DNA from 4 places in the Paenibacillus sp. FSL H3-0286 genome. Region 1 is predicted to be linked to each of the others. Evidence: riboswitches for the same ligand, from Rfam matches in the RefSeq annotation. Region 1 holds a riboswitch; each other region holds the start of a gene.

Region 1 (4,215 bases):
GAATTAAGGTGTATCTCGACCCACTGCACAAAGACTTACAAGAGCGTTACCTTCAAGCTGCCAAGGCTGCCCTGACCTACTTCAGCAAATGGTATGGCCCTTATCCCTACTCTACGCTGTCTATAATCGTCCCACCTAAGGAGGGAAACGGCGCGGGAGGAATGGAATATCCTACCCTTATTACAGCCTTTGGGGCCGCGGATTCTTCTCCAGATACCTCACTTGAAAGAACCGTCATTCATGAGATCGGCCATCAATACTTCTACGGTATGGTAGCCAGCAATGAATTCGAGGAGGCCTGGCTGGATGAAAGCTTTACTTCCTATGCCGAAGACAGACTTATGGAACAAGAATACGGTATCAAGTCTAATTTGCCTTTACAGGCCAGCCTGGTGACTATACCTGAGCCGTTAAATCTGGAAACGTGGAAATATGCAGGGGCGGATTCCTATAGCCGAAATGTTTATATCCGCGGCAAGCTTGTACTTAAAGATATCGAACGCCAGGTAGGTACCAAAGCAATGAACAGCATCATGTCCTCCTACGCTCGTAAGTTCCGTTTCCAGCATCCCGCTACGTCAGATTTTCAGAAAGTCGTTGAGAAGGTAACCAAAAAATCATGGCAGGCATATTTCAATGATTACATTTATGGTGATGGTGCGCCTGACTTCTCAGTAGATACGATTACTTTTAAAAAAAATAACAGCGGCGATGCTCAAAGCTACGAATCATTAGTGAAGATTTCAAACAAAGGGACCCATTACGTTGATGTTCCTGTGAAATTCACATTCGCCGACAGCTCTTCGGTGCAGCGGGTCTGGAACGGTGAAGGAGCAGAGACTACGTTTCAATTGTTAAGCGATAAGCCTCTTCTCTCTGCTGAGATTGACCCTGAGCATTCCATCTTATTGGAGAGCAAACATTTAAACAACTTTAGGCTGGCGGAAATAGAGCCCAAGACGCTCTCTCGCTGGACGTTAAGTGTAACTAAACTACTTGAAACCGTGCTCGGAACTCTTGTCTGGTGAGGTGAATGATTGTGAGAACATCGATAACCCGCGGCTGGCAAAGCATGAAGGAGCAATTTTATATTTTAATTCTGCTCTTCATCTACCGACTGCTCTGGGGCTACTTTATGTATGGTTTCATCCGATCTGCTATTATTCCAATTCTACTGCGCTATCCAGATAAAGACGCCGGCGGCAGCGGTATGGGCAGACTGTTGTATTATATCGAGGGACAGTTCAGCTTGAATACTGACCCTGCGATACGCACTTGGTTATGGATGCTTCTAGGACTTGTTGTCTTGCGACTTCTGCTTTCTCCTTTCATAAGGGCAGGATTGCTGCATGAGCTGCACCAGGAGCGAAAGGGCGAGCGCGGGCTGTTCTTTTTCCCCGGCATGAAGATCTATGGACTACCTGTCTTAGTCTTTAGCCTAATCGAATGGGTGCTGACCCTGCTGCCGCTTTACTGGCTTGCTCCAAAAATGTACGGGCTGTTCTTATCCTCTTTGTTTAACTACACTTTGTTACTTCATTTAGTACCATACGTATTGGCATGGCTTATATATATTTTTATCGTGCACCTGTTTCTTCTATATATGCAGTTTGGTTACACCGGCGGTACAGGAATGTTCTCCTCACTGTTCATCTGCTTGCGGTCACTGATTCCTGCTATAGGTGTTTCCATTGTACTTGGTGCGGGAGGCTTGCTCTTACTGCTAGTGTGCGGACTGACGGGTCTGTTCTGTCCCGGCCTGCCGGCACTTATAATACGGCAAATCTCACCACTACCTTCTACGCTCTTAAAAATGTGGGGAATCTCTGCACAATATCATCTATGGTGTAGCAAAGCATTTCCACAATAAATTAACCTTATTTGACATAATAAAAAGGTCCCAATTCCTGTATTCAGGAGCTGGGACTTTTTCTCATTACGGATAACTTAAGAGTATTTGCAAAATCATAAAAGCTCTGTTACAATAAGTCCTGTGCTATTAGTAACAATTTTGTAATCAATTGAAACGATTCCTACATAACTAAATGTATTTATCGTAAGTGTAACTGTCGAAACGTCATTCTCTTGGTGCTTAACACGCCTAATTCCTTTGCACCGGGAAGTGGGGGAACCATATTTTGGGTGAATTGATCTCGCTTTACAGGGATCATAGGGAATCTTCTACCGAACCCTTAAGCTAACCTCGCAGGCCTTGGAAGGAGTACATCTTTTGAAAAGACATAATTTAAGAAAAAAATGCGTCGCTGCGGCGCTAGGACTTGTAATGGCATTATCTATTGGTGGAGGAAGCGCCTTTGCCGACTCTAAGATGGACACTGTAATCTCAAAGACTATTGGAGTTGCCTATAAAACCGGAGGTACAAGCACTGCCGGATTTGATTGCTCTGGATTTACAAAATATGTATTCAAGAATGTGGGTCTTACTTTACCTCGTACATCAAAAGCTCAATATAGCGTTGGAACTGCTGTATCCAAAAGCAATCTGCGTTCTGGTGATCTAGTGTTCTTTAACACACTTGGCAATGGAGTATCCCATGTCGGCATTTATGTTGGAAACGGAAAATTCGCACAATCGTCCTCTTCGCGTGGAGTGACCATCACTTCACTCAGTCAGGCCTACTGGGCCAATCGTTATGTTGGCGCTAAAAGAGTAATGAGTACTTCAGCTTATCAAGCTGTAGCCTTCGATTGAAACCTTCCTCACAACTATAACCTCATAATTACAACTATATGAACCTGAATCTGATTATTCCCGTAATCAAATTCGGGTTTTTCTTTTTTCCATAATATATTTTTACACTAATAGAGCCCAATTGAAACATGTTTATTTGATAAAAATTGCAATTATATTAAAAATTAGGTCATTATTAACGCTTACATATGCCTTTCTACCGTAAAAATGCCAATTTTTCTGCATTAATATGTTAAAAACGATTGCCAAGCGGCTTTCTGTTTGTTACAATTAGCGCAGTGAGATTTTAGTAACATTTTTGTAATCATTAAGTTGTTATTTACAAAGGTTTTGTCATGTATTGATTACAAGCTAATCCTAATCAACAGTATGAGCCGAGTTTCCTAACTATTAGGAAAACGGGGGAACCAACTTTGGGTGAATTGACCTCCATTATATAGAGGGGTCATAGGGGACCTTCAACCGAACCCTTAAGCTAACCTCGTAGGCATTTGGAAGGGGTATACACTTTTGAAGAAGAAGTTAGCAGCAGCAGTACTAAGCTTTTCCATCATCCTCACCATCGGAGCAGGAAGCGCTTTCGCAGATTCCAAAATGGATAAAGTGATTGACAAGGCCATCGGTACTAAATACGTATCCGGCGGTATATCCACTAACGGATTTGATTGCTCCGGATTTACAATGTATGTGTTTGATAAGATTGGCATTAACCTTCCACACCAATCAGGTTCCCAATATCAAATGGGCACAGCAATCTCCCGTGATGATATAAGAGCCGGAGATCTTGTATTCTTCAATACAAGTGGCAAAGGTGTCTCCCATGTCGGCATTTATGTCGGTGAAGGTAAGTTCGCACACGCTTCTACCTCACGCGGTGTTACGATTAGCTCTCTGAGTGATAGCTACTACGTGAAACGCTACGTTGGTGCCAAGCGCATTATGAGCACAGACGCTTATCAATCGGTTGCTGCTGAATCGGAAGACAATGATGATGTGCAATAAGTAACGTACATAGGCTCTTTTCCAAGGTAACTCTTGGAGGAGAGCTTGTTTTTTTGTCTTATTACTTATTTACCCCTCTCATAATTTGTAAAACATTCCTCTCATATAAAGTTTCTGAGTCGAACCTCCCCCATTTTGTATATAATTAGTAATATAGCAATGTCCTCGTGAAAGGAGATCGTTGACTTTATGATAAATCCCTCGGTAACTTTTCATGTTGTTCCTATGGAGGCAATTCACGGAGAAGCTATTTGTAAGTGGAGCTATACGCCCCCATATAATATTTATGGCTGGATGCCGTGGGAGCAGATGCAGGCTCTTGGCATCGAGTTTGGTGATCCGCAGCTCCGGGAGGAACAATATATCTCCATATTAAATGAACAAGAGGTTTTGTGCGGATTCGCACAGTTGTTCCCGATGGAAGGAGTCGTCCGTTTAGGAGTTGGGATGCGCCCCGATCTATGCGGCCATGGTTTAGGCAAACTATTCGTAGATGCCAT
Region 2 (4,215 bases), 490 kb from region 1:
GTTAGATGCTTCATGCGCTCAAAGATCGTTTGAATTCTAGTCAGAGACTAAATTATAGAAAGATTTGCGCTCGTTAGTACATCCGCTTGGGCGGTCATCTGCTCCCGTACAGCTCTAAGCTGTGCTTTCAATGCAGGAACACTTTTTTGCAGAATAATGCTTATTTGAGAAAGAGGCAGCTTTAAGCCGTACCACAATACCTTCACAAGCTGTTCCTCCCAAGGTAATGCCTTAGCCGATAGAAGCGAGCGCCGGGCAAAAGAATCAGCACACTGGCGAATACAAGTGCGGTAAGCGTGGATAGAGAATAACTGAGGATCGAATTCATCCTGACGATATATTTTATGAAGCTCTGTGAAGGTGCGTATAGTAACCTTGTCCGCCTCATTAGATTGTTCTAACAACATGGAACTAAGTACGTAGACTTCATTAGTATACTTTTGGACACACTCTGCAAATTTAGTACTGTAGGTGGACTCGGGAGGTAAGGGGTCAGGCATGGTGAAACACGATCCTTTCAGAATGAGAGATTTGCTTGAATCTATAATATAGAAAAGTAAGAGATTGATTTATTGATGAGATCAGCGGTGTCTGGTTCCGGGCAACTGTGTTTCTGCTGGGAGGTACTGGATAAAGCTTTGGAAGGTTTGTAGTAGAGCCGTTCACTTCTGGAATTGCTCCCCCCTGCTGCAACACTGTACAGACGCCCTTGCTGAATATGCCCTGCCAAGGATTTACCCTGGAGCTTGGCCTTTAAATCCTGCAAAGCACCCTGAACTAGCTCAAGCTTAACCTGCTCCCAATCTGAACCTTCGCGGCGGACCTTATCCAGCGCTTCCTCAAGACGGCAATGACAGATAGCCCGTAAAAAAGAACTCCATTTAATGAGATCGAAATTTTTGGTGTTGGCAGAGATCAGACAAGCCCCCCAGCTGCAACCTCCCTTACAGGTGAGTTTTAGAATACCATAACGGCAGCCTTCAGCCCCTTCCATTCCATAGTGGATAGGCTCGGGTTCATCCAATACAAATACTTCAATGCGGGATAGTCTGCGCTGGTCCATAGTAGGGTTCCTCCTTAGATTTCCAAAAGCTTTAAGTCTACATGATGAGTGACACTAGCCTTTTCTACACAAGCGAGCATTTCCATTTTATTCTCACAGACTGCGGTATGCTCTAGCCATAGTCGGAACTTCTCTTTCCGTATAACAGATAGATGTAAGGGAAAGGTGCTGCGGGATCTCAAGACATACCAACCGGCGCTTACATCTTTCCAAGGCTCCTTGAAGGCTGTAAACCACGGGAGTTTTTGGTGTGATGACCAATCCTGCTGCTGCTGTTGTTCTCGAATTTTTTTATATATCTCATATACAATCTTAGAGTCTAAACAGTCTTTACAAGAAGAAGGTGTGCTGAACTGGCGAAGGGCTTGGATCTGGTTCTGGCCAAATGCATAGCCTACAATGTACCTGTGATTATGTTCTTCGAACCACAAGGCCCCGAAACAAACGTAATTTAGACTTATCGGCTCAAGCAGCCCTTGATGTATCCCTAAATAATAGTGCTTCAAAACATTCACCCCATCCAGCGTGCTATCACCTAATAAGCTCAGGTAACGCAAAAACCGCAGCAAGAGGAGGACCTCTGCTGCGGTTTTGGATTACAGGCAGATATACCTGGGCCAAAGCGTGGCGGATCAAGGGTCTCTCTCTTTACGCTTACGAGGTTAGCTGTCGGATTCGGACGGTGAGAGTCGCCCTACCTATTGAGACTTATGCAGTCTCCTTTGGATTCACCCCAAGTAGGCCAGGTGGCCTGATGGTTCCCCCGTTCCCTGCGAATGCAGGAACTCAGCGTTGATTGTTTTTCATGAATTAGATTCAACCCGAATCATACTCTTTTCAAGATTTTCTGTAAAAAACGGAAAATGTTCTTTTAGAGCAATTTTAACCATATCCTGCCGACTACGACTGAAAAACGAGGTAAATAGGTATTTATGGCGTGTTATCGCGCCTCTTTCTCGCTCAGCCTCAGCTTCTTGCGTTTCTACCTATAATGGGAATTTGCAGTATTTTCGCTCTAAAAAGGTGAATAAAATCACATGGGTTATAGATAGCGATTAAACGCTCCAAACTCGAGTAAACAAGAGATATAGAGAGATTAGATATCAAGTAAGCGCTATCTAATGGGAAAATAGTTTTTAATTTGCATTATTTTGGCATCATTCAGGTTTTACAAGTCTTCGTGCATAAGAGTATGATTACTCCTGTTTCAACGACAATCGAATATTTGATCCGCTTAATTTCCGGTAAGGAAAGCGGGGGAACCAACAATCGGCAGCCGATGTGAGAGTCGGAAGCCGATTATGGGGTGAATCCTGTAGAGGGTGTGAGTGAGCTCGCATCTATACAGGTAGGGCGACTCTCACCGCCCGAATCCGACAGCTAACCTCGTAAGCGTATGGAGAGAGGATGAGTGCAATGTGACCGCTAGCGAGCCACAGAGGAGATCCTTTGTGGCTTTTTGCTGTGCTCTTAGAAGCAAAGCATTTATGGAGGCCTCCCCTAAGAGGTCGCTAAATTCATCATTAGCGGTATTTGTAAGGCAGCGTCTAATGACGTGACACAACCGAGCTTTAGGTTGTGCCCGAAAATGACGATAGGTCAACATCCTTTCGGAGATTTTCGTTGCCTCCTTGTTGTAAATGAGCAGGAGGAGAAAAAAAGATGACGGATCAGAATGAATATGTGCTTGTATGTGCGCCTACAAAGGCGGGAGAACATTTCATTAAACTTCTGAAGTTCAGGGGTATTAAGATGGCGGGATTAACCAACAATGTGGCTGAGAAAGCTTTACTTGAGGAGCTCGGGATTGAGCAGGTTATTCTAGTGGATACCCGCCATCAGAGCACTTGGTTTCGCCCATCGTTCCCGGTAGGCAGGGTATATCTGTTTGAGAGCAGCTTTCCGCTTTGCTGCCGCTATATTCAGATGTGCCGTACCTGGACGACACAGCCGATTTTTGTGATTACAAGTTCAATAAATCCTAGATTGGTCTATAAAAGACTTGGTGCGAGCTATGTAATCTATTCCCATAGTGGTGATGCTGATTTTCTAATCGATAGATCACCTCATCAAGGATAATGGAAGGAGTGCGGAAGATATGATGGATCTGTATATGGTGGCTTCGTTAGCTGTAATTTACGGGTTATTTTATGGCTTTATGCGCTGGTGCGCAGGTGTAGTTGAGGATACGGGGAGGGATAAGCTGTGATTCTAGTAATCGCTGTTACCCTACTGTTGTTTATATATCTGGTTTACGCGTTGATTCATCCTGAGAAATTTTAAGGAGGGGCATTCATGGGCATTTTGCAAATAGTCGTCGTAATTGTAATTCTCATCTTGCTGGTCAAGCCGATGGGAACGTATTTATATCATGTATTTTCTAACGAACCGAATCGTACGGATCGCTGGTTTGCAGGCACAGAGAAAGGTATTTATAAGCTGATCGGCCTGAAAAAACGGGACGGAATGTCCTGGAAGAAGTATGCACTCAGCTTTGTTTTAACTAATATCGTACTGGTTGCTTTCAGTTATATTTTTCTAAGATTACAGCGGGGATTGCCGCTGAACCCGAATGGAATTGCCGATATGGAACAGACGCTTTCATTCAATACGGTGATCAGCTTTATGACCAATACGAACCTGCAGCATTATAGCGGGGAGACGGGACTATCGTATTTTTCACAAATGGCAGTCATCACGATGATGATGTTCACGTCTGCAGCGAGCGGATTTTCTGTTGCGGTTGCTTTTGTCAGAGGGATTACAGGACAGAAATCAGTCGGGAACTTTTTCGAGGACTTCGTAAAAGCACATATTCGTGTATTCATTCCATTAGCTCTGCTAGTTTCATTGGTGCTGGTAGGATTGCATGTGCCACAAACGCTCAAGCCATCGCTTGAGGTCACTACACTCGAAGGGCAGACGCAACAAATCGCTATCGGTCCAGTCGCTTCTTTGGAATCAATTAAACACTTAGGTACGAATGGTGGCGGCTTCTTCGGAGCCAATTCAGCGCATCCTTTTGAGAACCCTAATCCACTTACGAACGTTCTGGAGATTCTCTCTATGTGGATGCTGCCAGCCTCTCTGCCATATATGTACGGATTGTTCGCTAAGAACAAACGTCAGGGCTGGGTGATTTTCACAGCAAT
Region 3 (4,215 bases), 1.2 Mb from region 1:
CCGCCAGAGCCTGTCGCGCTAGCCCGGGACAGTCAGGAATTTTACCTTTTGCAGCGGATTCAGGATGAGGTCCATAGGTTCGCGATCACCTTCCACCGTGAACAGCGCGGGAAGTCCATGGTTACCTCCAAGCTGGACTCTATACCTGGTATAGGTGAGAAGCGCCGTAAAGCGCTGCTAAAGCATTTCGGATCGCTTAAGAAAATTAAAGAAGCCTCCGTGGATGATTTCCGTACACTTTCTATTGGAGAAAAGCTGGCAAAACAAATTCTTGATGCGCTCAAGGATGAAGAGCCAACCTCATAGTAATGGTGACAAAAGAAAAAGGGTATCAAAGCAGCGACTAAAGCGGCTTTGATGCCCTTTTTTAATTTCATTACGTCTTCACATTAGTTTAAATCAAAGAAGAAGGCTCCACCGGCTTAGGCTTCTGTGGTGGATTAAATCGATAGACGATGTAAGCGACTATGAACGGCATAATAATCGCGAAGATACCCGCGCCTACATTTACGCTCTCCTTCATAAAGATCAGCGTAGCGCCCATCAGGATGCTGTCAAACACGACGTGGCTGAACATGACAGCAATAAACCCGTAACGAAGGAAAATATAGCTGAACAGCAGCCCGATTACAGTCAGCTCAATGGGACGGGAGCTGATGGGATAGATCGGATATAACGTATGGCCAAACGCCCAAACCAGCGTGGTGATCAAGCAAGCGATAAAAGTGTTCCGGAACACCTTTTTCAGCATAGGAATTCCGAAAAAGCGATAAATGGCTTCCTCAGATAAACCAGCGAGCCATGCGACGATAGGCAGAAGCCAAGCATATCTCATGTTATAAGGAGATTGGGTGGCGTCTGTAGTAGACCAATTGTGCAAGGTAAACGATAATATGATGAACATAACCGTCTGCACCCCTAGCAGAACGAAAGCCCAGATGTATCCAGCCCGGATACTGTCCAACACATATTGTCCATAGCCGGGCTCTTTGGCGCGGGGCCAAGGGTTCATGCCTTCCTCTTTTCGCCATAGGCCATTACCGCCCACTAAAGAGAAGTAGAGCAAGGAGGACATCAGCAGGCTGTACAAAGCATAAATGATAAACATAATGACAGAGGTAATCTGTGCTTCTAGCCCTTCGCCCGTTGATTCAGGCAGCATATTATAGGTGCTGATCATCATGATTACAAAATAGGCTGAGCTTAGGAATACTCCACGTTTAAAGGAAGTATGCTCTCTTCTAAGAATACTGTAGACGAGTGCCAGAATTCCTAAAATCAGTGTGGGTATACCGTAACCGAATAATGTTAGCTTTTCCGCTAAAGAGGTCTGTCCTTGTACGTAGGAGGTATGCCAAGCCGGTGCAGTGAATCCGGCATTAAAGCTGGATACCTGCTCTCCACTGAAATCAAAATAATAGTGCAATAAGGATTCGCCGACCTGAACAGTACTATCCGTATACACTAGCCCATGGCTTCCTGTATTCGATTCAATTTGTAGCTTGGCAGGATTTACTTCCCATTCCTGAAGCCAAGGACGAGCAAGATTCTCCTTCTGCGCTAGAGTGAGGTCAGCTCCCTTGTCCTCTTTTGCACCAACGGAAGCGATGCCTGACCCCTCTTCGGAGGTAACTTTTGCAGCCTTTGAGAAAGCGACAATCTTACCGTTATACATATTGAGGTCAACGATGATTTGCGGCTCTTGCTCCGCTGAAGGAGTAAGCGTTGCACGAAAGACATCAAAAGGATATTTTTGATCCAATTTTTTCTTGGTGTAGTCCTCCACAAGCTTCTCGCGAGACATATAACCATAAAAGGAAGAGTCCGTCTGGTAAAGTACATTCCATTGATCGTTTGGTGCTTCGGTGTAGTTGAGCTTTTGTTCTGCGAATAATATGGCTTGATCACGGGCTTCTGCCTTGCTAATGACGGTGGTATCTTCACCTGTAGGACTACTAAGCAGTGAAGGGGAAATCTGAAACATAATAAATAGAATAAGACCGATAATGCCCGAGATGATGAGCCTCTTGGAGAGGGCACGTTGCTGTAAGGGCTGGCCGACGGGATTCATGTAACGCCTCCTTGTTATGTACTGTGACAATGTTATGTTCCATTATAGTATTAGTGCCTGGTTGGTTACAAAAAACATTATATGTTCTTTTTATGGGTAATAGAGATAGTATAGAATAGTCATGTGAATTTATACCATGAATTTTATCGTGTTCATTTCTGCACGAATGATGAGAATCGGTGTAATTGCAGGGAAAACACGGAAAAGTGATGAGAAAAGGCACTCCTTTTGATGCAGTCTCTTTAAACCGCATTTTTTCATGTGAATGAGCATTAATTGTGTCTTTGTGAATTCACTAAATAACGTATATAATTTGTATGCAATTGTATAGTAGCCGAATTTCTGGTGAAAACGGGGGAACCATAAGAAGTGATGAAAAGTGGAGTGTACACGATAAATGGCACTTTCATCAGGGGTGAATTTCGTTCTGGGAACGAATAGGGCAGCCTGCACAGTCCGAATCCGACAGCTAACCTCGTAGGCTAATTTACTGCAGGAACCAAGTCAGCATTGGTTTTCCAGTGCTTTTTTTGTTGGAATTTTTGATAAGAAGGTGAGCAAAGTGGCTTCACAGTTTCGCAGGATTTCTGAATTTAAGTTTCTGAAGCTCTCGCCGCCGCAGATACTGGTGCTTGGTTTTGCATCGATCATTCTGATAGGGGCCCTGCTGCTTATGCTGCCCATCTCAAGCACAAGCGGGAATTCCGTGGAATTTATTGATGCATTATTTACTTCAACGTCGGCAACCTGTGTTACAGGGCTTGTTGTGCTGGATACCGGAACTTCGTTCACGATTTTTGGGAAAACCGTAATTATGATCCTGATCCAGATCGGCGGCTTAGGTTTTATGACCATGGCCACTCTATTTTCACTGGTGTTAAAGCGTAAAATATCTTTGCGGGACAGGCTAATCCTACAGGAAGCCATGAATCAAGGCTCTATGGAAGGAATTGTGCGACTGATCCGGAGAGTCCTCATATATTCTCTTGTCATAGAAGGCTGTGCCGCTGTGCTGCTGTCTATTCGCTGGGCTTTTGATATGCCGTTGGGAAAAGCGATTTATTATGGCATATTTCATGCGGTGTCTATGTTTAATAATGCGGGGTTCGATATTTTTGGGGATTTTCGCAGTTTAACTGATTATGTATATGATCCGCTTGTGAATATTATTGTAATGTTTCTGATTGTCTCCGGCGGGATTGGTTTTATTGTAATGTCAGATCTGGTGGAGTTTCGGGTAACCCGCAGGCTGTCTCTACATAGTAAAGTTGTCCTGTCCACCAGCACAGGGCTGATTCTGATCGGAGCTTTGGTTATTTTTATATTTGAGTTTACTAACACTCGTACCCTGGGTTCACTGAATTTCGGCGGTAAAATATTATCGGCCTTCTTTCAATCCGTGTCTCCCCGTACGGCTGGCGCGAACACAGTAGATATTGCTGGACTTCGGCAGGCTACACAATTTTTTATAGTGATTCTTATGTTTATTGGTGCTTCTCCGGGCTCAACGGGCGGCGGGATCAAGACAACAACCTTTACAATGATGATTGGTGCTGTAATTGCTATGCTGCGTGGACGGGAAGATGTTGTGTTGTTCCGTTATCGGCTGGCTCAAGAGCGCATCTACAAGGCATTAACGATCACGCTGCTGGCTTTGTTGTTAATCGCCTCTGTGTCGATGATACTCTCCACAACTGAAGACAGTAATTTCTTGGCAATCTTGTTTGAGACGACCTCCGCCTTTGCTACGGTAGGACTGACTATGGGGCTAACTCCGGAACTGTCAGCGATCGGTAAGATTCTACTCTGTCTGACGATGTTTGCAGGTCGGCTAGGTCCACTAACCTTAGCGTATGCACTCGGTCCCAAACAGGGTAAACCACTGTATAAGTATCCGGAAGGTAAAATAATTATTGGATAGGAGTTAATTAGAAATGAAAGCACAGCAATTTGTAGTAATCGGCTTAGGTCGCTTCGGTTCAAGCCTGGCGCTTGAGCTGATGGAAATGGGCTACGAGGTGCTCGGCATTGACCACCATGAAGAACGCGTGGAGGAAATGAGCGATCAGCTGACGCATACGGTAGTAGCAGATGCTACAGATGAGGGAATTATGCGCTCGCTTGGTGTACGGAACTTTGATTGT
Region 4 (4,215 bases), 2.4 Mb from region 1:
CTGCTATTTCAGCTAAACGAGGCCAAACTGATGATTCAAGCTGCCGATTCAAGCTCTATAACGCGTACAACCCAGGACTATACCCTTCTCATATTTACTGGAGGGAACGGACAATTGAACCTCGATGATCAAAGCGTGATACTAAGTACGGATAAATGTTATCTACTATCTCCTGGAATCTCCTATAGTACGAACAACCAGGAGCTGACGTTGTATTATTACCTCATCACCTTTACAGCAATCTATACAACCGAGCATCCTAAACGATATTCTGGAGAGCTGCTTTCCGGCAGACGGGAGTTAATTGTGCACCCGTTCACCAAGGTAATCCGACTAGTCGAAGACCTGCTCATGAACAGGAATAACACCGATGATGTACAACAATTCAAGCGACAATTAAAATTCCAAGAATTGCTGCTGCTACTTTTTGAGCATAATTACCCTTCCAAACACCTGCCAAGTCCTACGGAATCCGTAGAAAAGACCATAACATTCATTCAGGAGCATTATACAGAGAGTATCACCGTGAAGCAGTTAGCTGAACTGGCGGGAATATCAATCTGGCAATATACACCGATTTTTCAGCAGCTTACGGGTAAAAAGCCGCTTGAATACCTGACGGATCTGCGCATTAATCATTCCAAACGATTCCTGCAGGAATCGACTGAACCACTGCGGGAAATCGCCAGACTGGTCGGCTTCTCGGACGAATACTATTTCAGCCGCCGCTTTCGGCAAAAAACCGGAGTTACACCCGGACAATATGCACATCAGAAAGGTCGTAAGCTTACCGTCAAGGATTGGACGGGTCATGAGGTGGAGATTCCAGAGCGAGCGAAACGTATTGTCTATCATGGCGAAACACTTGGCGACCTTCTCGCGTTAGGCGTAAAGCCTATCGGTGGAGATGAAGCGTTCGCCCGGAACAGCGTCTATAAACATCGGCTTAAGAAGCTCGCCAACGTCGGGTTTCCACTGGACCCGCAGTTGACCGCTTCCCTAAACCCAGATTTGATCATTTTGGCAAATAGTGATGAAAGAGCCTACAGAGCAGTTTCTGGTATCGCTCCGACACTCACCTTTGATTCATTTGCATCTCTCGACAAACGAATGCGGACACTAGGCAGTTGGCTAGGTAAACAGCGCGAAGCCGAAGCATGGCTGGAGTCATTCACAATCAAAAACGCTGCCATGTGGCAGCAGCTTTACACGACAACCCTCCAAGTTGGAGAAACCGCCTCTGCTTTGGTCTATGATCATGGAGATCATCTGTATGCTATGGGAATGTCCGGATTCTCCACTGCGCTTTATGCCCCATGTGGATTACAACCGACCGAAGAGATCCAGGCCATATTGGACGAAGAGTTAGGGTTCGCCGAAGTTGATCCAACACGACTGCCTGCCTACGCCGGAGATCATATCTTCATGCTCATTCCGGAACGCAAAGACTCGCGAGCTGCGATGGAACGATTACTAGACAGTTCACTTTGGAACAATCTCCCGGCAGTACGTCAAGGACATGTTTATCTGCTCGACGGAAGCAAATGGAACTCTAGTGATGCGTTAACCCGGGAGAAGCTGCTAACGCTGTTGCCTAAACTACTCGGCGGAAGTAGCGCTAGCAATTGAAAGTGAATCTAGGATTCTCTTTTGACTTTTCAAAACTTGATAGGGTATACTTTATCTACGCTTAATTTCCAACTTTTACAGTTGAAAAGCGGGGGAACCAGTTAATTGGGGCGAATCATTGAGCATTAGAATGTAGGGTACCATCTTACCCGAGTCCGTCAGCTAACCTCGTCAGCAGTGGATGGGTCTGCTTTTCATGTTATTTACATAACCAGAGACCCTTGCTAAGGGTCTCTTTTTGTGCTTTTTTGGACCCTGCTGGCAGTAGATTGGCCTTTGACACTAAGGCTCCCTCATTTCTCACACTACGAGACAAAGGAGAGATGTACGTGCAAAAGGTAAAGTACTTCACGGATATTAACAAAATAGCTATGTTGTCTGAGCTGGAAAAAGAGAATCTGAAAGAAATTACGGACAAATTTGTTTTTCGTGTAAATGACTACTATCTGTCTTTAATTAACTGGGATGATCCAAATGATCCCATCCGTAAGCTGGTTATTCCTAACGAAGGTGAACTGCTGGAGTATGGGCGCTGGGACGCCTCCGATGAGGACACGAATTATGTGGTACCTGGTTGTCAGCACAAGTATAGAACCACTGCACTACTGATTGTATCCGAGGTCTGCGGGGCTTATTGCCGCTACTGTTTCCGTAAGCGTCTGTTCCGAAATGACGTGAAAGAGGCGATGGCTGATGTCTCTCCGGGCTTGGAGTATATCGCAAATAATCCGGAGATTAACAACGTACTTCTTACGGGCGGGGACAGTTTAATTCTCTCCACACCGAAGCTAAGATCCATTATTGAAAATCTAAGAAGCATTGAGCATGTTAAGATTATTAGACTGGGTTCCAAAATTCCCGTATTTAATCCGATGCGGATCTCTGAAGACGAAGAGCTGCTGGAGCTGATTCGTACTTACTCTACCGAAGACAAACGAATCTATGTTATGGCGCACATCAATCATCCTCGTGAAATCACACCTGAAGCCAAAAAAGCATTTAAAGCTCTCCACAACGCAGGGGCAATTGTCGTAAATCAGACCCCCATCCTCAAAGGCATCAACGATGATCCCGTTATTTTAGGGGAACTACTGGACCGGCTTTCATGGGCTGGCGTTACACCCTACTACTTCTTTGTGAACCGGCCCGTAGCCGGAAACCGAGATTTCGTATTACCGCTCGAGCAAGTCTATCAAATTGTAGAAGAAGCCAAAGCCAGAACCTCAGGACTTGGCAAAAGAGTACGCTTATCCATGAGCCACACCTCAGGAAAAATAGAAATTCTCGCCATTGATAACGGAAAAGCCTATCTCAAATACCATCAATCCAGAGATCAGGAATACGGAAAATTTATGATTCTAGATTGTCCAAAGGACGCCGAATGGTTCGATGACCTGCCTGGGAATGAGCAATATTGGACCCCACCTGTGAAAAAAAACGATGCTATTATTTCTGTTAATGATTTATCAGGCGAGCCTGCGGATTTAATCTGTAAATAGATTTAATCGACTCTGTCATAGGATATTTCTTCATCGCCAACAACAAAACTCCTCCCTCCCAAAATTAGCCCGAAAAAATCTATGATATAATCACGCTGTAACACGAAATGGACTAATGGGTGGGAATGCACACATGAAATTGGAACGATTGATTTCTATGATCTACAAGCTATTGAACCACGAAGTTTTATCTGCCTCCAAGCTGGCTGAAGAGTTTCAGGTTTCCCAGCGAACAATCTATAGGGATATCGATGTGATTTGTGCCGCTGGCATCCCGGTCGTATCGTATCAGGGTACTAAAGGTGGATATGGCATCATGGACGGATATAAAATGGATAAAAGCCTGCTCCGTTCGTATGATGTCACTTCTCTGATTACTGTACTTAACAGTCTTTCTTCCGTGTTTGAAGATGAGCATACGCAAGGAACCATTGAACGGCTGCAAACGATTGGAACGGAGCCACAGACCTCTAGTCTCGCGGTGGATCTTGAAACCCGGCGTACGGATCCTGACGCACTTCCTCTTTTACGTGCGGCTATATCGGAACGAAATGTTGTCCGTTTTGATTACATCAGTGTAAAAAATGAACGTACAACCCGTGAAATGGAACCAGTAAAGCTTCATTTTAAATATAGCAACTGGTACATCTATGGTTATTGCCGGACACGGCAGGACTATCGGGAGTTCCGACTTTCCCGGATGCTGAATTTGTTCCTGACGCAGGATACCTTTCATTCGCAACATGAGTTACCCAAAGAGGCTGGCTGTTCAAACGGGGCAGATCAGGTGGAGGAAATAGTGATCCGGGTAGGCCCTGAGGCTTTGGCAGAAGCTTTGGATCAGTTTCATCAAGTCGACAAGGAATTTCATTCCGATAAAAGCATGACGATGCGAATTCCTGTGTATAAGCCATTGGAAGCACGTTGGCTTTGGTCCATTCTGCTGAGTTTTGGCAGCGGCGCCGAAGTCCTCGAACCCCCTGCATTGCGAGGTATTTTAAAAGAGCAGCTTCAAAACACACTCAAACTTTATGAAGAAGTATGACAGTCTGATGTCATACTTCTTCTTTTATATTAACTACAGTAA

The links. Region 1 has a riboswitch for cyclic di-AMP ahead of MHB37_RS00545 (C40 family peptidase). Riboswitches for the same ligand answer to the same signal wherever they lie in the genome.
Region 2: linked by a shared signal. The riboswitch ahead of MHB37_RS02660 (hypothetical protein) and the one ahead of MHB37_RS00545 (C40 family peptidase) in region 1 are both predicted to bind cyclic di-AMP.
Region 3: linked by a shared signal. The riboswitch ahead of MHB37_RS26575 (TrkH family potassium uptake protein) and the one ahead of MHB37_RS00545 (C40 family peptidase) in region 1 are both predicted to bind cyclic di-AMP.
Region 4: linked by a shared signal. The riboswitch ahead of MHB37_RS10795 (KamA family radical SAM protein) and the one ahead of MHB37_RS00545 (C40 family peptidase) in region 1 are both predicted to bind cyclic di-AMP.

What each region holds. Positions count from the first base shown of each region.
Region 1 covers NZ_CP150285.1:112,914-117,128, reverse strand. The annotation lists gene MHB37_RS00555 (M1 family metallopeptidase) at 1-1,028, shown strand, start outside; gene MHB37_RS00550 (hypothetical protein) at 1,040-1,870, shown strand; cyclic di-AMP (ydaO/yuaA leader) riboswitch at 2,089-2,227, shown strand; gene MHB37_RS00545 (C40 family peptidase) at 2,285-2,713, shown strand; cyclic di-AMP (ydaO/yuaA leader) riboswitch at 3,076-3,218, shown strand; gene MHB37_RS00540 (C40 family peptidase) at 3,224-3,715, shown strand; gene MHB37_RS00535 (GNAT family N-acetyltransferase) at 3,905-4,215, shown strand, end outside.
Region 2 covers NZ_CP150285.1:601,425-605,639, forward strand. The annotation lists gene MHB37_RS02650 (hypothetical protein) at 48-500, opposite strand; gene MHB37_RS02655 (hypothetical protein) at 542-1,063, opposite strand; gene MHB37_RS02660 (hypothetical protein) at 1,078-1,632, opposite strand; cyclic di-AMP (ydaO/yuaA leader) riboswitch at 1,701-1,865, opposite strand; cyclic di-AMP (ydaO/yuaA leader) riboswitch at 2,285-2,474, shown strand; gene MHB37_RS02665 (hypothetical protein) at 2,726-3,142, shown strand; gene kdpF (K(+)-transporting ATPase subunit F) at 3,269-3,346, shown strand; gene kdpA (potassium-transporting ATPase subunit KdpA) at 3,359-4,215, shown strand, end outside.
Region 3 covers NZ_CP150285.1:5,958,250-5,962,464, reverse strand. The annotation lists gene uvrC (excinuclease ABC subunit UvrC) at 1-306, shown strand, start outside; gene MHB37_RS26580 (CPBP family intramembrane glutamic endopeptidase) at 395-2,071, opposite strand; cyclic di-AMP (ydaO/yuaA leader) riboswitch at 2,394-2,569, shown strand; gene MHB37_RS26575 (TrkH family potassium uptake protein) at 2,634-3,992, shown strand; gene MHB37_RS26570 (TrkA family potassium uptake protein) at 4,006-4,215, shown strand, end outside.
Region 4 covers NZ_CP150285.1:2,518,714-2,522,928, reverse strand. The annotation lists gene MHB37_RS10800 (helix-turn-helix domain-containing protein) at 1-1,629, shown strand, start outside; cyclic di-AMP (ydaO/yuaA leader) riboswitch at 1,678-1,819, shown strand; gene MHB37_RS10795 (KamA family radical SAM protein) at 1,953-3,128, shown strand; gene MHB37_RS10790 (helix-turn-helix transcriptional regulator) at 3,262-4,173, shown strand.